One region of the Nostoc sp. DedQUE05 genome, then DNA from elsewhere that is predicted to be linked to it. Evidence: predicted binding sites of a transcription regulator. Region 1 holds the regulator's gene; each other region holds the start of a gene.
The links. Region 1 encodes HrcA, which represses chaperone genes, less so after heat shock. Its sites were predicted from a motif close to TTAGCACTCNNGANTCNNGAGTGCTAA; they were not measured.
Positions count from the first base shown of each region.

Region 2: groES (co-chaperone GroES) is a predicted target of HrcA. The motif match lies at 1,971-1,997, and genes of this name have one in related genera.
Region 3: groL (chaperonin GroEL) is a predicted target of HrcA. The motif match lies at 6,034-6,060, and genes of this name have one in related genera.

Region 1 is NZ_JAVRCB010000039.1:26,990-34,889, forward strand. Features, by position in the region: gene RMZ42_RS25205 (DUF3352 domain-containing protein) at 1-869, opposite strand, end outside; gene RMZ42_RS25210 (rhodanese-like domain-containing protein) at 1,028-1,360, shown strand; gene RMZ42_RS25215 (heat-inducible transcriptional repressor HrcA) at 1,826-2,977, shown strand; gene RMZ42_RS25220 (DUF2834 domain-containing protein) at 3,099-3,776, shown strand; gene RMZ42_RS25225 (hypothetical protein) at 3,968-4,639, shown strand; gene psbA (photosystem II q(b) protein) at 4,895-5,977, shown strand; gene RMZ42_RS25235 (hypothetical protein) at 6,261-6,770, shown strand; gene RMZ42_RS25240 (hypothetical protein) at 6,819-7,706, shown strand; gene RMZ42_RS25245 (hypothetical protein) at 7,777-7,900, opposite strand, start outside.
Region 2 is NZ_JAVRCB010000001.1:316,839-324,738, forward strand. Features, by position in the region: gene groL (chaperonin GroEL) at 1-1,507, opposite strand, end outside; gene groES (co-chaperone GroES) at 1,641-1,952, opposite strand; gene RMZ42_RS01370 (response regulator transcription factor) at 3,053-3,730, shown strand; gene RMZ42_RS01375 (NIL domain-containing protein) at 3,801-4,109, opposite strand; gene RMZ42_RS01380 (ATP-binding protein) at 4,366-5,760, opposite strand; gene RMZ42_RS01385 (chemotaxis response regulator protein-glutamate methylesterase) at 5,956-6,933, opposite strand; gene RMZ42_RS01390 (hypothetical protein) at 7,206-7,607, shown strand; gene RMZ42_RS01395 (hybrid sensor histidine kinase/response regulator) at 7,847-7,900, opposite strand, start outside.
Region 3 is NZ_JAVRCB010000004.1:209,446-217,345, reverse strand. Features, by position in the region: gene RMZ42_RS05040 (iron uptake porin) at 1-1,088, shown strand, start outside; gene RMZ42_RS05035 (hypothetical protein) at 1,497-1,661, opposite strand; gene trxA (thioredoxin) at 2,033-2,350, opposite strand; gene fabG (3-oxoacyl-[acyl-carrier-protein] reductase) at 3,117-3,863, shown strand; gene RMZ42_RS05020 (Rpn family recombination-promoting nuclease/putative transposase) at 3,946-4,791, shown strand; gene RMZ42_RS05015 (MraY family glycosyltransferase) at 4,853-5,935, opposite strand; gene groL (chaperonin GroEL) at 6,093-7,766, shown strand.

The DNA of each region.
Region 1 (7,900 bases):
AATGCTCCCACAGGTTTAGATAGTGGTGCAGATGGAGGGACAATTTCCGATGAAGTCAAAATGCTGGTTTCTGCTAGCAATCCTTTTGGATTCAACACTAAAGATATGATTTGGCTGTTATAAAGTTGTTCTGGTAACTCTAACCCTTGCCATTTTGCGACGATGGGAAGATTCAAGAACGCTACAGCTAAACCTCCTTTGATCTGTTCTTTGGTAGCTTTTTGGTATTCGGGTGAGCTAGTCAAATTCAGATCGGGCGCTTGGACGTTATTGATAGCATCTCTTAGTACTTTGAGATCGTTGGCAAATAAGACAAAGTTTTCACCGACAACAGCACCAGCAAGCAAGTCTTGTTCTGGTTGAGAATTGTCAGAAATCAGTTTTACACCTTTATATTGTTCAACAGCTAAGGTTGCACCAGCTAAGGCTCGTTTGGAAAACAACAACTCGACAAACTCGCGGCTTTTCTCCGATTGCTTGGTTGCTAGTGCTAATAGATACCCTGGCTGCTGTCCGTTTTCTGGATCGCGATCGATATCTAAGGTAGTAATAGCTAATGTAATTTCGTCCCCTAACCAGGGTTGAATGTCTTGTTTGTAATCTATGCCACTCTTGGCGAATAAACTGGTTTTGAGTTTAGATAGTTCTTCTTCGCGCTCCAACGCCTGCAAATGGTCAGGATTGGTCAATAATGAAACCATTGCAGGAGAAAGTTTCGACACGAATATGGCTGCACCAGGCCCAGAGCTAGAAGCAATGAGGTTAGCCGGACTTTTAGCGAAAAACCAGTAAAAGCCTGCGATCGCAATTACTAGCAGGGCGATCGCCCCAGCGACGATAAAACCGATAAATGAACGTTGCCTATTCACATTAAACCTATTAAAAAAGACGGTTTACAGCCATTTAAGCAGAAAGCCTAGCAGAATTAATCAACCTTCTTGAGAATGGATACTCATGCAAAGGCAGAGATTTTCTGTCACCATAAATAGGATTAAGACTGTTTATCGGGAATTCTTTTAGTCAACCCATGAACCAAATTAGTGTAGAAGAACTGGCGCAACGTCTTTCTTCTAGTGATGTAAGTATTCAGCTAGTAGATGTGCGTGAACCAGAAGAATTGGCGATCGCTAGCATTGAGGGCTTTGTTAACCTACCTTTAAGTCAATTTGCCGAATGGGGAGATCGAGTACCTACCCTCTTCAATCCCGAAGCCGAAACCTTGGTGTTATGCCACCACGGCATCCGCTCTGCCCAAATGTGCCAGTGGTTGATTGCTCAAGGTTTTACAAATGTGCAAAATATTTCGGGTGGTATTGATGCCTATTCCCAATTAGTAGACTCTTCAATTCCCCAGTATTAGCTTATGCTCGGATAGATCATTCAGATGGAACTTACTCTTCCATCTGAATTTTGCTATGCTAAACATAGAAGTACATCTATTTAAAGGCTTGCCGGAAAGTTTGAAATTTGGGCATCACCTACATCTGCATAAAAATGTTGGATTGCTCTAAATTACAGTTCGGCAGTAACCCCTGAAGAAAATACGTATCTAATAATACTGTTGCAAGCATAAATTTATGCAAAAGTACGGTTAGAAAAAAGCATCGGAGGGGTACATTATAACTAGCAGCTTTTGCAAAAAAATTGAGCTACTAGTTCAACCCTAATCTTAAAAAATGCTTTGTATATAAACTTTAAAAATACTTATCATAATATAGTTAGATAATTTGATATCTTAATAAATTATTAATATTTTCTGTTTCGATTAAATCCACAAATTTCTTGAGAGTTTGATTAAAATCTGCCTTCAGCAAAACATACCATAATGGAAGTTCAGTTAACAAATCGACAACAGCATATACTTTGGGCAACGGTACGTCACTACATAGCTACGGCAGAGCCAGTTGGTTCAAAGGCTTTGGTTGAGGAGTACGATCTGGGTGTAAGCTCGGCGACAATTCGCAATGTCATGGGTGTTTTAGAAAAGTCTGGATTGCTCTACCAACCACACGCTTCTGCTGGACGTGTACCTTCAGATTCAGGGTATCGCATTTATGTTGACCAGCTAATTACACCTTCTCTGCGGTCGCGCAGCGTGTCGCAGACAGACGCTACGCGGAGCTTGCTTCCACAAAGTGCTACGGAAATTTTAGGGCGAGAAGTAGAGGTGGCATTGCAAAAGCAGCTACAGTGGCAAGATCGGAGTTTAGAAACCCTACTGCAAGGAGCCGCGCAGATTTTAGCAACCTTGAGTGGTTGTATTAGCTTGATTACTATACCGCAAACGACCACAGCGCTATTGCGACATCTGCAATTAATGCAAATTGAAGCCGGACGGATCATGCTGATTGTGGTGACAGATGGTTATGAGACACATTCTAAATTGATGGATTTGTCGCTAACACCAGAAGAAAGCCAACGGGATTCAGAGGTAATAGATCGCGAGTTGCAGATTGTTTCTAACTTTTTGAATAGTCACCTGCGGGGGCGAAGTCTGTTGGAGTTAGGCCACCTCAACTGGAGCGAACTAGATCAAGAATTCCAACGCTACGGGGAATTTTTGAAAAACTCAGTTGCCGAATTGACTCGTCGCACTCTTGCACCGACTGCAACCCAAATTATGGTTCGGGGTGTGTCAGAAGTTTTGCGCCAGCCAGAATTTTCCCAGTTACAGCAAGTACAAACAATTATCCACCTGCTGGAAGAAGAACAAGACCAACTGTGGCGATTAATATTTGAAGAACCAGAACTAGAGGATGGTGGAAAACCAAAAGTAACGGTTCGCATTGGCGCAGAAAATCCATTAGAACCGATACGCACCTGCACCTTGATTTCTTCTAACTATCGCCGAGGTTCGATACCCGTAGGAAGTGTAGGAGTTTTGGGGCCAACGCGTCTAGATTATGAAAGTGCGATCGCAGTAGTAGCATCTGCTGCTGATTATCTCTCAGAAGCTTTGAGTTATTTCAATCCTTAATTAGCGGTTAATCTTTAGGAACAAGCCGCTACGCCTCTAGGGGAGGAAACAATACCACATAGCAAGCACATAGCCGTATTTGTAACGGCAAAATCAATAATTAATACTACTTAAATCTTTCATGCTTAGAAAAATTGCCTTTAGTCTACTGTGGCTGGGATTTGTTGTCTATGGTTTTTTTCTCGCACCTCCTGAGCAACCTGGTACATTCGAGTTAATTAAAAACCTTTCTATTGGGCAGTGGCAAGGCATAAACCCGTTAGTCATAGCATTATTCAACCTCATGGGCATCTGGCCTCTTATTTACAGCGCAGTAGTCTTTATTGATGGTAGAGGACAAAAAATACCTGCTTGGCTGTTTGCTACTGTCTCTTTCGGAGTTGGTGCTTTTGCATTGTTGCCGTACTTAGCCTTTAGAGAACCAAATAATAAATTTGTCGGTAAAAAGAATACCTTGCTCAAGCTGTTAGATTCTCGTGTGACTGGGGTTGTCTTGATGGTAGCCACCGTTATTCTAGCTGTCTATGGTTTAAGAGGAGGAGATTGGAGTAATTTTGTGCAACAGTGGCAAACCAACCGCTTCATCAATGTGATGAGTTTAGATTTCTGTCTACTTTGCCTATTATTTCCAGCTGTCCTAGGGGATGATATGGCGCGTCGTGATTGGAAAAATCCACAGATATTCTGGCTAATAGCGTTGATACCGCTATTAGGCCCATTGATTTATTTGTGTGTACGTCCACCTCTACCAGACGTAGGTGTTGAGGCAATACGCAGTCAGCAAACAGCTGCAAATTAAAGCACTTTTTAATTCCTAATTAAAGACAGTTTCAGTTGGAGATTTAGTCCCCAACTGAAACAAAAATCACGTATATATTTACTCCTATTTTTCAACAAGCTAAGGGCAGCGTTCTACAAAAAGGTGGATTTAGACGCAAAAAATACGAACTATAAATTAGTAATTATGTTAAATGCACCCATCTAAAAATGATGAATAGAAAAGTTGCATTGTGGTTACTATGGCTTGGATTTGTCGCCTATATCTTACTGTTAGCACCGCCCTTGCATTTACAGGAAACCCTAATTCTGCTGAAAAATATATTTACTCTTCAGTGGCTTGACATAAATCCAATTATCCTTTCCTTGTTTTCTTTAGTCGGGATCTGGTTACTAATTTACAGTGGTTTGTTGTTCATTGATGGCAGAATGCAACGAATTCCTTTTTGGCCTTTTGCCTTGGCATCAGTAGGATCGGGAGTGCTTGGTTTATTACCATATTTGGCTTTTCGCGAACAAAATCAAGAATTTTCTGGACAAAAGGATACTTTTTTACAGCTGCTAGATTCTCGTTTTTTTGGGATTGTTTTGAGTTTAAGTACTGTTGGCTTGCTCACCTATGGGTTTGTCTTAGGTGACTGGGGAGATTTTGTGCAGCAGTTTCAAGGCGATCGCTTTATTAATGGCATGAGCTTGGCATTTTGCCTTTTTTGTCTTTTATTCCCCACAATCCTTGGCGATGATATGGCTCGTCATCACTGGAATAATCCCCAGGTGTTTTGGGCAGTAGCGTTTGTCCTGCTACTCGGCCCACTTGTTTATCTTTGCTTGCGCCCGCCCTTACCATCAACTATTCGTGAAGAATCGTTGATAGCTAATCGGTAGTAAATTTCTTCTATTGATCGCCAAGGTTCACTGCCAGAAAGAAGTGTGGGAGTTTTGGGGGCAACGCACCTAGATGATAAAAGTGCAGAGCCTCCCTTTTTTCAGTAAATTGGGGACTTCCTGTTGTGGGTGCGTAAATCCCAAGAGAAAATTTTTTCTGAAAGTACTTTACAAAACGCAATAAATTCTTTAATATGTGTAACAGGTAGTCAAACCTACCTAAATTCATCTGCAAATAATCGCATTTATAAAACAATGACAACAACCTTACAACAGCGCCAAAGCGCCAATGTATGGGATCGATTCTGCGAATGGATCACCAGCACCAATAACCGGATCTACATCGGTTGGTTCGGCGTAGTCATGATCCCCACCTTGCTAGCCGCCACCGCTTGCTTCGTAATCGCCTTCATCGCTGCTCCTCCAGTAGACATCGATGGAATCCGCGAACCAGTAGCAGGTTCCTTGATTTACGGAAACAACATCATCTCCGGTGCAGTTGTTCCTTCCTCCAACGCCATCGGTTTGCACTTCTACCCAATTTGGGAAGCAGCTTCTCTTGATGAGTGGTTGTACAACGGCGGTCCTTACCAGTTGGTAATCTTCCACTTCCTGATTGGCGTATTCTGCTACATGGGTCGTGAATGGGAACTATCCTACCGCTTAGGAATGCGTCCTTGGATTGCTATAGCATATTCAGCACCAGTTGCAGCAGCAAGTGCAGTATTCTTGGTATACCCCATCGGACAAGGTTCATTCTCTGACGGTATGCCTTTGGGTATCTCAGGAACCTTCAACTTCATGATCGTGTTCCAAGCAGAACACAACATCTTGATGCACCCCTTCCACCAGTTAGGTGTAGCAGGTGTATTCGGCGGAAGCTTGTTCAGTGCAATGCACGGTTCTTTGGTAACTTCTTCCTTGGTTCGTGAAACAACTGAAACCGAGTCTCAAAACTACGGTTACAAATTCGGTCAAGAAGAAGAAACCTACAACATCGTTGCAGCCCACGGCTACTTCGGTCGTCTAATCTTCCAATACGCTTCCTTCAACAACAGCCGTTCGCTGCACTTCTTCCTCGCAGCATGGCCTGTAATCGGAATCTGGTTCACCGCCTTGGGTGTAAGCACAATGGCGTTCAACTTGAACGGTTTCAACTTCAACCAATCAATCATTGATTCTGAAGGTCGTGTGATTTCAACTTGGGCGGATGTAATCAACCGCGCTAACCTGGGTATGGAAGTAATGCACGAGCGTAACGCTCACAACTTCCCTCTGGATTTGGCTGCTGGTGATTCTGCTCCTGTAGCTCTTACCGCTCCTGCTATCAACGGTTAATCATAATCTGAGATACGCTCTTCACGATTTTCTATAAATAAAAGACGCTCTCCCGAAAGGGGGGGCGTTTTTGCATTGGGTTAATTGCTACGTTACAGCTATTTTCAGATAAATAGACAACGCGGTAGGGGCGCAAGGCTTGCGCCCCTACTTTTTTGAAGTGCAAAATCGCCTTTATCGGTGAGAACTTAGGAAATAATTATCAAAAAGTAAATTTTACGGGTAATAATTGCTAGCAGCGCAGATAATTGCCTGAAAGCTAAAGTATAAGGAGAAGCCAAAAATGATTTTACACCGTGGGCATAGGGTAGTAGCCGCTTTGTTGCTGTCGGTGGTACTACTGACAACAGCCTGTAGTCCAAAAACACCGGGACGTTTTGACCAGGCACAAAAAGAAAGCACTCAACAAAAAAGCGGTCAATCGGTAGCTAAAACCGCAACTCAGGGTAGCGAATTTAATCAACTTTTTCCAAAAGCTGGTGATGGCTACCAACGCGTCTATACCCAAGAGAAAAAAGGCTTTGCGGAAGCGAAGTTGAAAAAAGGCGGTAAAGATATAGCGTTGCTGTCTATTTCTGATACCACTAGCACACCCAATGCAGCAGCAAAGTTCTCGAAAAGCACTAAAAAAATTGGCGGTTATCCTGCAATAGAAGTTGGTAAAACGCAAACTGCAATTTTGGTAGGCAAGTACCAAGTAAAAGCACTTTCTCGCGATCCGTCATTTACAGCTAGCGATCGCGAAGATTGGCTAGAGAAGTTTAATCTTAATGGTTTGGCTAGACTGAAATGATTTGCACTCCTAACATTCAGATAATAAAACCTAAATAAGGAGATTTTTGTGAGTAAATCGATTGTTGAGTTAGTCGATCAATTGCCAACTGGCGGCTTGACTGTTTCTATGTTGAAGTCTCTCGATTTTGTTGCTCCTGGAGAGTGGCAAAATACCGTTGGCTTTGTTAATACTATCAAGAAAGTCACTGGCGAAGACGACGAAGATTTAATTCAGCAAATTGGCGAACGAGCGATTTATCTATTCAATGATAAATCCCAAGGATACCAAACAGCCTTGTGGTTATATCAAACTGTTGATAATACAGATAAAGCGCTTGGTGCAGCAGCTTTAGCTAACAAAGTCGGCGAAAAAATTCCTTTGTTGGGTTTTTTAAACTCTGTCACTCCCAAACCTGATAAAGCCCAAACTATCGATCTGACATTAAAATTAGTGGCTGAGTTAGTAGCCTTCTGTCAGATTAACGGCATTCCGGGAGACAGTATTGGGGATTTTGTCGCCTCTTTAGGAGAGTACAGTGGTGAGTCGCTGATCCGCATGGTGGCATTAGTTTGCGTTGATGGTTTGATACCTTTGGGCCCAGATTTTATCAGCAAAGCGATATCTGGGCTGAATCAAACAAATCCACAGGAGTTAGAACAAAACTCAACTTTCCAAAATATCAAAGATGTGATTCCAGGGAGCAATGCTGGCAGTAAACTTAACTTTATCGGTGAAAGCTTTGACTCTGTGAAAGGTTGGATGAGTGGGTTAGTTAGCGCCAATAATTTAACGCCGCAAAAGGTTGTCCACAACTTGCAAAGTTTTACTGATATTGCTGATGACAAGTTGGACTACCTTGCAGCATTCCTGGATGTAGCAACAAATTATTATGAGCACACTGGCACGCAAACTTTAGCACATCGCTTGATTGAACGCGCAGTAGCTGAGATTTAGGTTAATGGGGACTGGGGACTGGGGACTAAAGATTAGGAAGCAAGATTTCCTAATACCCAATACCCAGTCCCTATTGGGGTAAATGCAAATCTGCGGCGATCGCATACAAGTAAGGTTGAAAAATAGCCAAGTTTTCTAGTTTATCAAATTTACCTGTTTGCGTACCTGTGTCAAATGCAGTAGTAATTACGTAA
Region 2 (7,900 bases), on a different contig from region 1:
CAGAACGAGTCACCTTGGCAGGGTCAACAATACCAGCCGCTAACAAATCGACGAATTCGTTGGTTGCAGCGTTGTAGCCAATGTTGAAGTCTTTCTCTTTCACGCGTTCAGCAATAACAGCACCATTCTGACCGGCATTTTCAGCAATCCGCTTCAGAGGTGCGGGTAAGGCGCGAACCACAATCAAAGCACCAATCAACTCTTCATCCTTAAGGTTGCTCTTTGCCCACTCTTCCAAGTCGGGAGCCAGGTGAGCTAGAGTTGTACCACCACCAGGAACGATACCTTCTTCCACAGCAGCTTTGGTGGCGTTGATAGCGTCTTCTAGGCGCAGTTTCTTATCTTTCATTTCGGTTTCGGTTGCTGCACCCACTTTCACTACAGCAACACCACCAGAGAGTTTAGCAAGACGCTCTTGTAATTTCTCTTTGTCGTAAGAAGATTCGGTTTCATCGATTTGACGACGAATCTGTTCGACACGAGCTTTAACAGCAGCTTCGTTACCTTCGGCAACAATTGTGGTGCTGTCCTTGGTGATTGTGATTCGGCGAGCTTTACCCAGGCTATCCAGCTTGGTGTTATCTAGCTTCAGACCAGCATCTTCGGTAACTAGTTGACCACCAGTTAAAACGGCAATGTCTTCTAATAGTGCTTTGCGGCGATCGCCAAAGCCAGGAGCCTTAACAGCAGCCACGTTGAGTACGCCGCGCAAACGGTTTACTACCAAGGTTGCCAAAGCTTCTTTTTCAATATCTTCGGCGATAATCACCAAAGGACGACCAGCACGAGCCACTTGCTCTAACACTGGTACAAGGTCTTGCACTAAAGCAATTTTCTTATCAGTCAACAGTAGGAAAGGCTCATCAAAAACCGCTTCCATCCGTTCAGCGTCGGTAGCGAAATAAGGAGAGATATAGCCTTTGTCAAAGCGCATCCCTTCAGTGATTTCCAACTCGGTGAACATAGATTTCCCTTCTTCTAGGGAAATTACGCCTTCCTTGCCCACCTTGTCCATTGCTTGGGCAATCATCTGACCAACTTCTTCGTCATTACCAGCCGAGATCGCACCAACTTGGGCAATGGCTTTGGAATCTTCCACTGGACGGGCGTGTTGAGCAATTTTATCTACCAGGAAGCTGGCAGCTTTGTCAATACCACGCTTCAGTGAAATTGCGTTAGCACCAGCTGCAACGTTCCGCAAGCCTTCTTTGACGATCGCATGAGCTAATACGGTAGCGGTGGTAGTACCATCGCCCGCAGCATCATTGGTCTTAGAAGCAGCTTGACGAATCAGAGCTACACCAGTGTTTTCAATGTGGTCTTCTAATTCGATTTCTTTGGCGATCGTTACACCGTCATTGACGATTTGCGGTGCGCCAAACTTCTTTTCTAGGACTACGTTACGACCTTTGGGGCCAAGGGTAACAGCTACAGCCTCAGCCAGGATGTCAATGCCTCGTTCTAAGGCGCGACGGGCGTTTTCGTTGTAGATAATGCGCTTTGCCATAATTTATTGTTAGTTGTCCTTTGTCATTTGTCATTTGTCTTTTGTTTTACCCTTCGGGAAGCCGCCCGGAGGGCATCTACGTCATTTGTCATTTGTCCTTTGTCATTGGCTAATGACTAATGACCAATGACCACTAGATAACAACTGCTAAAATATCTTTTTCAGAAAGCAGTACATATTCTTCAGTGCCGAGCTTGATGTCAGTGCCAGCGTACTTAGAGTACAGCACCTTATCGCCGACTTTAATTTCCAATTCCTGACGGTTTCCATCGTCATTACGCTTGCCAGGGCCAAGAGCCACTACTTCCCCTACTTGGGGCTTTTCCTTGGCGGTATCGGGCAAATACAGACCACCTGCGGTCTTCTCCTCAGAGGCGCTCACTTTTACGAAAACGCGATCGCCTAAAGGTTTAACTGTAGAAACGCTTAGAGATAAAGCTGCCATAATTATTTTCTCCAGAGTTTAGCACTCTCAACTCCTGAGTGCTAATTTACCGAAAAGTGTCGTCCAATGGCAAGAATGCCTTGAGTACGGGTTCCCGAACTAGAAGGTCATAGATGTACTTAAGTATAAATGCTTAATTATTTATACCTTGCGGGTTTTGTTCTGTAAGTTACGAAGAGAGTAGGGAATGGGGAATAGGGAAGAATTTTCATAACTCTTAATTCTCCACTCCCTACTCTCCAGTCAACTTTATTTGCAAAGCTTGCAAATTGTTATAGAACTGTAATCAGGGAGCCGCTCGATGAGTAACAATACAGTGATAGCGATCCAGTCCAACCATCAAATTCCTAAAAAACTCAATCTTTAGAACATAAGACCCTGAGTAATTGTGTAGAAAGTTTAGGACTTGCAAAAATTCAGCGAGACATTTTTATTTGCGCTGACCAGGCAATTGCTGCTCAAAACGAGCTAGTCTGGAATTCTGGGATTACTTAAAAAAGCGACTTAAAGATTTAAAACTCGATGAGCCGTACTAAAGTCATTCTATTTGCGTCTATAAAACTAAAGCCAACTGCTTGCGTGTTTCTGGTTCTAGATCCATAATGGTGATTTACCCTGATGGTGTCTGGTATCGCCAAGCAAACCCGGAAGTTACTCTGCGGATCGTCCGAGAACACTGAATAGGTAATAAGGTGGTAGAAGAATATGCGTTTTCAATCCATCTTTTGCCTGAAACTTCCCTAGTTTCTTGTGAACACCTCATAGAGGCTTAACAACGAAAGGATATGGTATAGCAGTAGGCTTTAAGAAAGTGCGGGTTGGTTTTGAGGTAGGGTCATCTTTAAGCCAATACTTACTTGTGAGTCCGAAAGATTATTATTTAATCAGTGTTTTTTACCCCGCCCCTTTCAAAGCGATATATAATAGCGCATTATAGATACTACTGCTATACGTATCCTTGCTGGACTTTTGCTATCGAGCTACTAGTCTATTGAAAGTGCTCGGCATTTTTGAGACTTCGAGACAGCAAAGGCAAGTTAAGTAGGAAAAGGACAACATCTCGAATAACCCACCATAGAGGATAAATATTCAAGACTTTGATGGACCGAAGCGCGACAAGTGCCACTGCTATGAAAGAGCCCAGCATGAAAGATCACAAACGACTTCTATTGATTGATGATGACCCTAACCTCATCTTGCTGGTGAAGGATTACTTGGAATTCCGGGGATATGAAGTCATCACCGCTGAAAATGGACGTGAAGCTCTGGAAATTTTAGAGCAAGATGTTCCAGACATGATCATCTGCGATGTGATGATGCCGGAAATGGACGGATATACTTTTGTGGAACAAGTCCGGCAAAACGAACGCACCAGCTGGATTCCGGTTCTTTTCCTTTCAGCTAAGGGACAAAGTGCAGACCGAGTTAAGGGTCTGAATAAAGGTGCTGATGTTTATATGGTCAAACCCTTTGAACCAGAAGAACTCGTAGCGCAAGTTGAGTCCTCGCTGAAACAAACTATCCGTTGGAAAGAACACCAAGCAAAAGGAGGCGAAAACGGTTCCCGTATCCAAGTTCCCTTCGATGTGCAATTAACCCCAACCGAACTGAAAGTAGTTCAGTTTGTTGCTAGGGGTTTAGCTAACCGTGAAATTGCTGAAGAACTCAATGTTAGTCAACGAACGGTTGAAAGCCATGTGTCCAATATGTTGGGCAAAACCAATCTCCACAATCGCACTGAACTAGCGCGGTGGGCGATTGAAAATCAAATGGCCTAAACAAAGTTAAGAGTTAAAAGTTAGGAGTTATGAATTTTTTAATTCCTAACTCCTAACTCCTAACTAATATTTACCAACCATCTTCTTCAGGGCTGGATTGGTGCAAAACTTCTAAATCCAGTTCATCCAGGTAAGTCAAGGCACTTTCAATCTGGGAAACAGTGCCCCGTAGTTCCAGATCAAAGCAGCTATATTGTGGCACGTTTGCGCTTATCTCGGCAGTAGCAATAATTACTGTGATCCCATAGTGAGAAACCAGTCGTGAAATGACTGGTTCCTCATGCAAGTCTTTAGGAATACGAACCTGGATGCGAGTTTGGGTGCGTCTATTATCTAAAATATCAGTATTATATTTTACTTGTTTATTTGGAATTGCCATTCTAGCTTCCTATTCGACTTCTGGGATGAGGGTTTGGCTTTGTACGACTTCTTTTAACACTAGCGTTACTCATCCTATGCACGCAAACAGTAGCAAATGATTCATAATTCATCATCAAGATTCGATGAGATGAATTATGGATTACTATAAAAGTGCGATCGCATTTAAGTGGATTATAAATTTATTAACTTATAAGTAAATCTTTGTTGAAAGATGAATAAACATCTTGGAGAATAATTCTCCGATTAAATTTTAATCAAGTGTTGCTTTTACTATTAACATTTAATGCTATTGGAATTTCGATCGTAAATTCCGTTCCACGAGCAAGTTCAGACTTTAGCTGGATATTTCCCTGATGTTTCTCAATAATTTGATGGCTAATTGCTAAACCTAGCCCCGTTCCTTTGTTGATGGGTTTAGTTGTAAAAAAAGGCTCGAATATCTTGCTTTGAATCTCGGAATCTATTCCATTACCGTTATCTCTAAATGTAATGATGACTGTTTCTAATTTAGTTACTTCAGTTTGAATTATAATTTGCTTTGGGATCTGATTATCTAGCTCTAGTAAAGCATCAATGCCATTACTAAGGATATTCATGAATACTTGGTTTAGTTGTGCTGGATAACATTGAACTGGTGGGAGATTTCCATATTTTTTTATAATCTCAATTTTTGGTTGTAATCGATGATTTAAAAGTAATAAAGTACTTTCAATACCTTCATGAATATTCACAGCTTTTTTATCTGACTGATCGAGTCGAGAAAAGTTTTTTAGGGACAGCACGATGTCACGAATCCGATCGGTTCCTATCCTCATGGATGAAAGAATTTTTGGTAAATCATCGATGATGAAATCAATATTAAAGTCGCCAAATTTCTCTTCAAATAAAGAATACGAATCTGGATGTTCTTGTTGATATAGTTGGATTAAATTTAAAAGACAGTTGACATGGTTATTCAGATGATTAAAATTACCGTGAATAAAATTAACAGGATTATTAATTTCGTGGGCTAAACCTGCAACCATCCGACCCAAGCTAGACATTTTCTCTGTCTGGATCAATTGAACTTGGGTAGTTTGTAATTCTCGTAAGGTATTTTCTAACTGTTGTGCTTGAAGTTGGGCAGTAGCAGTTGCAGTAGTGAGTGCTTTGAGGTTATTGTAAGCTTTGGAATGATAACGAATGCGGGCAATTAACTCAACTGGATCTGGTAATTTGATTAAGTAGTCATTAGCGCCTTCAGTAAAAGCTTCTGCTTTGAGCTTTGCTTCTTCTTTACTGGATAACATGACTATTGGTACATCACGAGTTACTGGATGAGAGCGAAACCAACGCAGTAACATTAATCCATCGATATCTGGCATGATCATATCCAAAAAGATCACCGTTGGTTCTATGGCGATCGCATCTTGAATAGCCTGAGCTGGATTGCTTGTATAGTGAAGGGATATATCTGTTTCTGTCGCAACCATCCGACGGAAGGCTTCGCTGATAATTACCTGATCGTCAATTAGCAAAAGCCTGACTGTAGATATTTTGGCATTCAGAATAAATGGTGCAGCTTGTGGAGTTTGTGGTTGACTCCAGTTTGGTGATAATCTTGCTGTCTTTGGAGATATTTCTAAAAGTGCTGTTTCTTGCAGGTTCATTTAGTACCTCTAAATAGGTCTTTGTTTTTAATACTACAAACTAGACAGTTAAATCTACTAATCGGCAATTGTCGCAATTATATCTCAGTATTTGAATACGTTAGTGTTTTGCAATACTTCGTAAAGGTTTTTTAAGTATCTGCTTTCATACACATATTTCATTTATAGTATAAAGTAACACTAGTTAATTAAGTATTATACCGTAAAGTTGATGCAGGCTGATGCGATCGCCTCAACTGGCAAAACCTCTACCGCAGCTTTTAATTCGACTGCTACTTTCGGCATACCATAAACAACGCAAGTTTTGCGGTCTTGAGCAATAGTATGCCAACCTGCTTCGCGCAATTGTTTTAAGCCTTGAGCGCCATCTCCTCCCATCCCCGTCAGCAAGGCCCCAACCCCTTTTCCAGTCCAATTTTTAGCCACACTCTTGAAGAAAACATCAATTGATGGACGATAGAAAAAATGTAGTGGTTCTTTGTCATAGCTAAAGGTGAGGTCGGGACGCATTATTAAATGAAGATTTGTGCCAGCAAGCAGAACTTTACCAGGCTGTGGTGTAGAACCTGCGATCGCAATTTGCACAGGCAGAGGAATTTGCTCATTCAACCAAGCGGCAAAACCTTCGACAAATTGAGCATCTATATGTTGAACAACAACCACAGCCGCTGGAAAATCTTGGGGAAATTGAGAGAGAATAGTTTTCAATGCCTGGGGCCCACCAGTGGAAGACCCCATCACAATTAGAGGTGGAAGTGATTTTGAGTGATGGACAGGCGGCGATCGCCGATGTGAAGATTTGCCAATTAAGCGGGCGATCGTGGCAATTTTATTTAGTAACCCATCATCGCCTAAGATTGGCGTATTGATGGCATCCAAGGCTCCATACCCCATTGCTTCAAAAACCTTGGCTGCATAGCGATTAACGCTAGCTGTTACCATCACAATCGCGCAGGGAGATTGTCTCATGATATGCCGTGTAGCTTCTACTCCATCCATGCTGGGCATCAGCACATCCATCAAAATCAAGTCGGGAGTATCAGCCGCACACTTGCTCACAGCTTCCGCACCATCGTAGGCAACCCACGCCAGCTTGTAACCTGGTATTTTTACCACAGCCCGCCGCAGTACCTCTACAGCCATTAACATATCGTTAGCGATCGCAATTCTCACAAATTATGACATTTCTCCAAAATAACGCGACAAATACAACAGATAAAAACCCAGATTAAATCTAGGATCAGCCCTTTCAAGGTGGTGAAATTTAAAACGAAAATTGGTAATTTCAATATTCAAAAAGCCCAAAATCTCGGCGGAGGATTCAAAATGGTAGGACTGAAACAATGTATCTTTGTTCGTCACCTTGAAAGGGCTAGTCCTATATAATTTAAATGCCTTTGCCATATAGTCGAAAACTCCAGTTTATAAAGCATAAGGAGTAACCAATGAAGCACTTTACCCTGTTTACTTTTCTGTATCTAGCAGCGGGAGCTTGCCTAACAGCGATCTTCTTTGGAAATTCTGACATCACTCCAAACGTTAGAACAATTCTGCTAATTAATGCTGGACTGTTATACCTTACCTCTGTCCTAAGTACTTTTCCATTTTGGCGCAATCGCGTACTACAAAGCGAAGCGAGACTGCGCGATAAACCTGCTTGGGATCGGAATATTGTGATGATTATACCAATATTCATCATTGTATTGATGCTTGTTATAACCATCCCCGACCTGGTGAATCACAACTGGACAACTCCGGTAATCGCCAGAGCATCTGTAGGGCTACTAGTCATCCTACTTAATGCAGAACAACTTTTTATCAGAAACCAAATTCGGCAAGAATCCTGATTACTAGACAGACAGTACAGGGAGATGGATGAGATTTTTTGTCAATGCGTAAGTCCTAGATTCAGCTCTTTCAAGGTGGTGAAATTTGGAACGAGAATTGCTAATTTCAACATTCAAAAAGCCCAAAATCTGAGCGGAGGATTCAAAATGGTAGCACTGAAACAACGTATCTTCGTTCGTCACCTTGAAAGTGCTAGTTCTAAAATCTTACTTTCTTAATTACGAATTACGAATTATTATCAAGCCTCTCCAATTAAATCAATCACCGCCTTTAACAGAGTGTCGTCATGAAA
Region 3 (7,900 bases), on a different contig from region 1:
CTGGATTGCAAGCCTATAATTTTTTGGGTGGAGCCACTGGAGAGGGTAGCCTGCAACAAGGTTTAGGATTAGCTTCGCCACTTTTGAGTGCAAGTAGCGCTCGTACCAGTTTTGAGCCGCAATTTCCGGGGATAAATGTCAATACTTTGTCGGGCGTTGGCGCAAACAGCGTTCAGGTTTACAAATTGCTGTATGTCTTTCCCGTGGCTAATAAATTAACCTTGTTTGCGGGAACTGCGGCAGAGACATCAGATGCTTTCCCAACAATTACGCCTTTTTATGGTGAAGGACAAGAGTCAATATCTCGTTTTGGCAACTTGAATCCTGTACTACGGGTTTCTGGTGGAACTTCGGGTACTGGTTTAGCATCGGCGGCGGGATTTATTTTTAACATTTCGCCAAATTTTGATTTAAGAGCTTTATACGGCAGTGTAAATGCCAATTTACCGGAAAAATCTGCGGCTGAAGCAGTACCAGGAGTTTCTACTACACCTTTGGGAGCAGGTTTATTTAGTGGTAGTAGTATTATTGCCACACAGTTAACCTTCAAGCCAAGTCCTGCTTTTGATATTGGTTTAAACTATGCCCACAGTTATCACGAAATCAATATTTTGGCTACAGGATTAGTTAGTAGTGATATCGGTGCTTTATCAGGAGTTGCAGTTGGAACACCGCTCACACTCAACTCTGTTGGCGGTACGGTAACATGGCGATTGTCTCCCAAGATAGCCTTATCTGGCTACGGTGCAGCAATATTTGTTGATGCTGCTTCAAATAGCGTGGATGCTTCCACCACCTTTACAAGTTGGATGGCGGGAATTCACTTTAAAGATTTATTCAAGTCAGGAAACACAGCCGGGATTCTTTTTGGTCAGCCGCTTTTCCGTAGCGATACTGGTGGTTCTGCTCAACTTACTCCCACAGGCGAGAATCGGGCGACTCCTTACCATTTGGAAGCCTATTACCGCCTTCAAGTTAGCGATAATATCAGCATTACCCCTGGTGCGTTTGTTCTATTTAACCCAGAAGGTAACAGCAATAATGAGACTACGACTGTAGGCGTACTTCGGACTACTTTTACATTTTAAGAGATTGAGATTAAGCAGTCAAAATCCCCTAAGAAATTGGGGGATTTTGAGATTGGATAACAAAATTCACAGTAGACCTCTTGCAGCATAAATCAACAATAAAGAACCTCACCCCGATGCTTTGGCTATCCATTAGTCACATCTTTAAAAAAAGTGTTGAAGATAAAATAATGACTAATAAATACGTAGAAATTCGGTGGATGTTTATTGAATAATATTGTTTGGTTTTTGACAAAAATATAGTCCCATTGCCCAAAATTTGTTGTGCAAAACTAATCTGATGTCTACGTTGGTGACTGACTTGTACTGAGCGCAGTCGAAGTAGCTTACCGAATGGGCGAAGTACAGGCTACATTAAAAATAAACTGTGTAGGTGTAACTCATCGTCGATATCGCCCCACAGATAACCTAATTATTTCTTTTACCTGATTTAGCAGTTTGATTTGAAAGGTGGTGCTTTTGTATAACCCGCTCAATCTGGCAAGTCACCCCATCTATTCTATTTTTAACCTTATCAAAATCAATATTCGCCCAAATATAGGCTTTGTCAGGTCTTTGTTGCTTTCTACTCATATATGGTCTTACTTGTCAATATACTTTGTTATATCTATACAATATAGTCTTCTCAATTTCTAAACTACTTTCTCTAGACATATAAGTAAATATGCTTAACATTTACTTAAGGTTTTATCGCAATCCGATTTTATTTTTGAAACCTACTTACGCGATCCTCAAAGTACAGCGTAAGCGCCAGAGGCAGAGAGTAGGGAATCAGCCTTAGTTATACAGAGTTTTTTCACGCAATCAAATAGGAATCTTATGGCTTTTAGAAGTTCAACCAAACAGTGATTTGATTAATATGGACGGAGATTATTCTCTATCTATTGAAAGAGACGCGATATTTCGCGCCTCTAAGAACTTAAATCAAAATTCTAAGTGTAAGCTTAAATCTTTGTTTGTAGATATTGCACCAATTGCGGTGCTTGCATCACTCCCTCTATCCGCTCCACAGGCTGACCCTGCTTAAACAGTACTAAGGTTGGAAGAGAAGCAATTTTATACTCAGTAGCCAAATCTGTGTATTTTTCCGTGTCGATTTTGACAATCCTTAAGCGATCCTTAAGTTGGGCATTGACTTGCTCTAAAATTGGCACCATCATCTGACAAGGGCCGCACCAGTCAGCATAAAAATCTACTAATACAGGTACATCAGAAGCAGACAGCATATCTTCAAAACTGTTAAATTGCTTTTTCGTTGCCATGTGACACACACCGATTTTCAATTGTTTGTTTCAATAGTAGTTCTTATAAAATAAAATCGGTATAGGTTCATGGGTTTTTGTTAGTAAAAGATTAGATTAGTTAATATTAGAATGATTCGCAGCCAAAAATCTTAAATAATTATAATAAAATCCGTATATTATGTTAGGTTGTGCATCTGTGTTAAATATGTATTTCAACCTATCACGATCGACCAAATCATTATAGAGCCTTTCACAAGAGTGATGTCTACGAAGGCTGTAGATGCAACACTTTCTAGTCTATCTAGTCAGGCAAATATATTAGTTATAGTTATTCATCTATTTACAGAGAAGTAACTATAGATATTTAATCAGAGTAAAACGTTAATTATTGTTATTCGAGTTATATAGGAATCTTATTTGATTTGTGAGAATTGCAAATCGCAGCTTCTCGATAACTTTTATGAAGGTGAGGATCTTGTTTTAGCGCGTCTGATTCAGCATAGCTATATCTAGCTAAATACGACGTATAGCAATCCTATTTGATTCCTGATTACTCGTAAAGATCGGGGACTGGGGACTGGGAAGATAGAAATAAAGGTGTACTGAGTTTTTTCAGAAATCAAATATGAGTCCTATATAACTTTATCTATTAGCTATCTAACTTGCAGCATGACAGCAAGATTATCACCCCGCAAGAGTTAGATATTATCCAGACAATATTCAGATGTTCCCGAAATCGCCATAAGATAATTAGCGCGGTATTTCTAAGATTGAGGAACATTAAATGACGCTATTACAAGATAAAGTCGCAATTGTCACAGGTGCATCAAGAGGAATTGGCCGAGCGATCGCAATTGAATTAGCTTCACAAGGAGCGATCGCAGTTGTTAATTATGCCAGTTCTAGTGCTGCGGCTGAAGCAGTTGTAACAGAAATTACAGCAGCAGGAGGTCAGGCGATCGCTATCCAAGCTGACGTTTCTAAAAGCGATCAAGTAGATACACTCGTTAACACCGTCATAGAAAAGTTTAAGCGTGTGGATATTTTGGTCAACAATGCAGGAATTACCCGCGACACACTGCTTTTGCGTTTGAAGCCAGAAGATTGGCAAGCTGTGATAGACCTAAATCTCACTGGTGTTTTCTTATGTACACGCGCCGCCAGTAAAATTATGCTGAAGCAGCGATCGGGGCGGATTATCAACATTACCTCTGTGGCTGGGCAAATGGGCAACCCAGGTCAGTCAAACTACAGCGCCGCCAAAGCAGGTGTAATCGGTTTCACCAAAAGCGTTGCCAAAGAACTCGCTACTCGTGGCATTACCGTTAACGCCGTCGCTCCTGGATTCATCACCACCGACATGACCAGCGATCTCAACAACCCCGAAGATATTCTGAAATACATTCCACTCGGTCGCTTCGGTCAACCCGAAGAAGTCGCAGGAATGGTGCGCTTCCTCGCCGCCGATCCCGCCGCCGCCTACATCACTGGACAAGTCTTTAACGTCGATGGCGGTATGGTAATGGCCTAAATAGTTGAAGGGTAGCGATTTTTCGTAGTTGGCGCTAAAGCGCCAACTACGAACTTATTAAATAAAATTTGACAGATTAGTTATGAAAACAGACTCTATTTTTTATCGTTTATTTCAAACTTTTCCCAGTGCTTTTTTTGAATTAATTAATCTGCAACCATCAGAAGCAAATGCATATAATTTCGCTTCAGTAGAATTAAAGCAAACAGCATTTCGCATTGATGGGGTCTTTCTTCCTGTTGCTGACACTAATCATCAGCCGATTTATTTTGTAGAGGTTCAATTTCAAAAAGATAATGAATTTTATGCTCGTTTATTTTCAGAAATATTTCTGTATTTACGACTTTACGCACCTACTTCAGATTGGCGATCGGTAGTTATATTCCCTCGCCGCAGCCTTGAACCAACACAAGTCCAACCGTATCGAGTCTTACTCGAAAGCCAACTTGTAACGAGGCTATATTTAAACGAGCTTGGAGAAGTAACTGAATATTCCTTAGGAGTTGGTATTATCAAATTAGTAGTTGTAAATAAAAAACAAACTCCCATATTAGTCAAAAGTTTGATTACAAAGACACGTTCGGAACTGAGCGATAAAGCACTTCAAAAAAAAGTGATAGATTTAATAGAAACAATTGTAGTTTACAAACTACCGCGTATCAGTCGTCAGGAGTTGGTAAAAATGTTTGGACTCGGTGATTTTGATATCAAAACGACTAGACTTTATGAGGAACTCAAGCAGGAAACAACTCTAGAGCTAGTCATGCGCCAGTTACGACGACGCATTGGTAATTTGAATCCGCAATTGTCAGAGCGCATCAGCCAGTTATCTATCGAACAGCTTGAAAATCTAGCCGAGGCACTGTTGGATTTTTCCACAGAAGGAGATTTAGTTGTTTGGCTGCAAGACAATTTAACTCAAGCTTGAATTTTTGGTGAATTGAATAAACATAGTAGGGCTAGCACTGCAATGCCGACCCTACAAGCAACTAAGGCTGTTGGCGTATCCTTTGCCAGACTGTAAAGCCCAAAAGTAGGATAATACTACTGGCGGTTGTCAGCATCACAGCCAAACTCATACCTTGTATTCTCATCGCTAGCAAGTTGAAAACTAAGGTAATTGACCAAAGGGTAAACGCAGCATGGCGCTGGGAGAGTCCCCAAGCAAGTAAGCGGTGGTGCAGGTGGTCTTTGCCAGGAGTACTCAGAGGGTTATTTCCTGCTAGTAGCCGCCGCACAAATACTTGAGTGGTATCTAGCACCGGTAATAATAGAAATAAAACCGTGGGAATTAGCGCATAAATTGTGTTTTGTTGCAGTTTCCCTAAAATACTAGTTGCTGCCAACACATAACCAAAAAAGTATGCTCCGGCATCACCCATAATAATTCGTGATGGATGGAAATTATGGCGCAAAAATCCTAGTGCAGCACCTCCCAAAGCTGCGAGGACTAAGATTGCCGCAGCACGATTGTTAAATTGAGCTGCAACGCCCAATAAACTCATAGCGGTTATAAAGCTAATTCCTCCTGCCAAGCCATCCATACCATCCATCAAATTGATGGCGTTGGTAATCCCTACTACCCATAGTACTGTTAGCAACATGGACAGAAGTGAATCGATGGGAGTGCCAAACAGGACTTTGACACTGATACCATTAGCTACCAGCAAAAGTGCCGTGACAATTTGCGCCCACAATCGCACAGAGGGCGGTAAGCCAAACTGATCGTCAATAAAGCCCACCAGGACTAATATCGAACCCCCCAACAGAATAGTGAGCACCTGAGCCAATACGTTTTGGAGTTCGATCGGTCGTAAAAGGCTAGCTAATACCAGCGCGGCAATCACGCCCGCGTAGATAGCCAGCCCCCCGGCATTGGGTAAAGGTTCTCGGTTGAGTCGCCGTGCGTTGGGTTGGTCAGCCCAACCTACCCGCAAGGCGAATTTGCGTACTGTCGGAATTAAACGCCAAGTTACAAGCCAAGCCAAGAGGAACGTAAATACTACTGCCAACCAGCCGGTGCCGCTAGGGTCGGCAATACCAAGGGACTTAAGGGAGTTGTCTAGATTCATCTCCCAATTCAAGCATTACTGCCAGTATCTAATATGAGCATCACCTGTATATTAATCAATTTTTTTATTTCCATTTGTAACTTGAGCCGCTTGAGAGATTAGCACTCTGGCGCTGTGAGTGCTAAATTGTCTAATGGAAGCGCTGGAGAAATCAAACATGGCGAAAATTATTGCATTTGACGAGGAATCGCGGCGATCTCTAGAAAGGGGTGTTAACGCCCTTGCCGATGCCGTAAAAATCACCTTGGGGCCCAAAGGTCGCAATGTCCTTTTAGAGAAAAAATTTGGCGCACCTCAAATTGTCAACGATGGTATCACTGTTGCCAAGGAAATTGAATTAGAAGATCCTTTGGAAAATACTGGTGCAAGACTCATCCAGGAAGTGGCCTCAAAAACTAAAGATGTCGCTGGAGATGGGACAACCACCGCCACAGTTTTAGCACAAGCCTTAATTAGAGAAGGTTTGAAGAACGTTGCGGCAGGTAGTAACCCTGTGAGCTTGAGACGCGGGATCGACAAAACTATTGAGGCATTGGTAGAAGAAATTGCCAAAATAGCCAAGCCAGTAGAAGGAAGTGCGATCGCTCAAGTTGCCACTGTTTCTGCTGGTAACGATGAAGAAGTTGGTCAAATGTTAGCTCAAGCAATGGAAAAAGTCACCAAAGATGGTGTAATTACCGTTGAAGAATCTAAATCCCTGACAACTGAACTAGAAGTAGTTGAGGGGATGCAGATTGACAGGGGTTATATTTCTCCCTACTTCGTCACCAACAACGAACGGCAAATCGTCGAATTTGAAAACGCCCGAATCTTGGTGACAGATAAAAAAATCAGCAGCATCCAAGATTTAGTGCCAATTTTAGAAAAAGTTGCCCGTTCTGGTCAGCCTTTGCTAATTATCGCTGAAGATGTCGAAGGTGATGCTTTGGCAACTTTGGTGGTGAACAAAGCGCGCGGTGTACTAGCCGTAGCTGGAATTAAAGCGCCTGGGTTTGGCGATCGCCGCAAAGCTTTGTTAGAAGATATTGCGATTCTCACCGATGGACAGTTGATTTCTGAAGAAATCGGTTTAAGCTTGGATACGGCTGCTTTAGAAGCGTTGGGAACTGCCCGCAAAATCACCATTGACAAAGAAAACACCACAATTGTTGCTGGTAGTGTCACCAAGCCAGAGGTACAAAAGCGGATTGGTCAAATTCGCAGACAGTTAGAAGAAACTGATTCTGAGTACGATCGCGAAAAACTGCAAGAACGCATCGCCAAGCTCGCTGGCGGCGTGGCAGTGATTAAAGTGGGTGCGGCAACCGAAACCGAACTCAAAGACCGTAAGCTGCGGATTGAGGATGCGCTCAACGCTACTAAAGCTGCTGTGGAAGAAGGTATTGTTCCTGGTGGTGGAACAACCTTAATTCACTTAGCTAAGGCAGTACAAGCGATTAAAAACACCCTAGAAAATGACGAAGAAAGAATTGGGGCTGATATTGTCGAACGAGCGCTAGAAGCCCCCTTGCGCCAAATAGCAGACAACGCTGGTGCTGAAGGTTCTGTAATTGTCTCGAAAGTCCGGGATAGCGACTTCAACATTGGTTACAACGCCGCTACTGGCGAATTTGAAGACTTGATTGCTGCTGGTATTATCGACCCTGCCAAAGTTGTGCGTTCAGCCTTGCAAAACGCTGGTTCCATTGCTGGTTTGGTCTTAACCACCGAAGCGATCGTTGTTGAAAAGCCAGAGAAGAAATCCGCTGCTCCTGCCCCTGATATGGGCGGTATGGGCGGTATGGGCGGTATGGGCGGTATGGGTGGCATGGGCGGCATGGGTATGTTCTAATTTCTGCTGACCCAGATAAATATTTTTTAAACAGTTTGTCTTGCCAAGGCAAACTGTTTTTTGTAGCATTGCTGATTCAAAGGCAATATGTTATACCAATTCGTAATTCGTCAGATAAAATCTGGGTGATGACC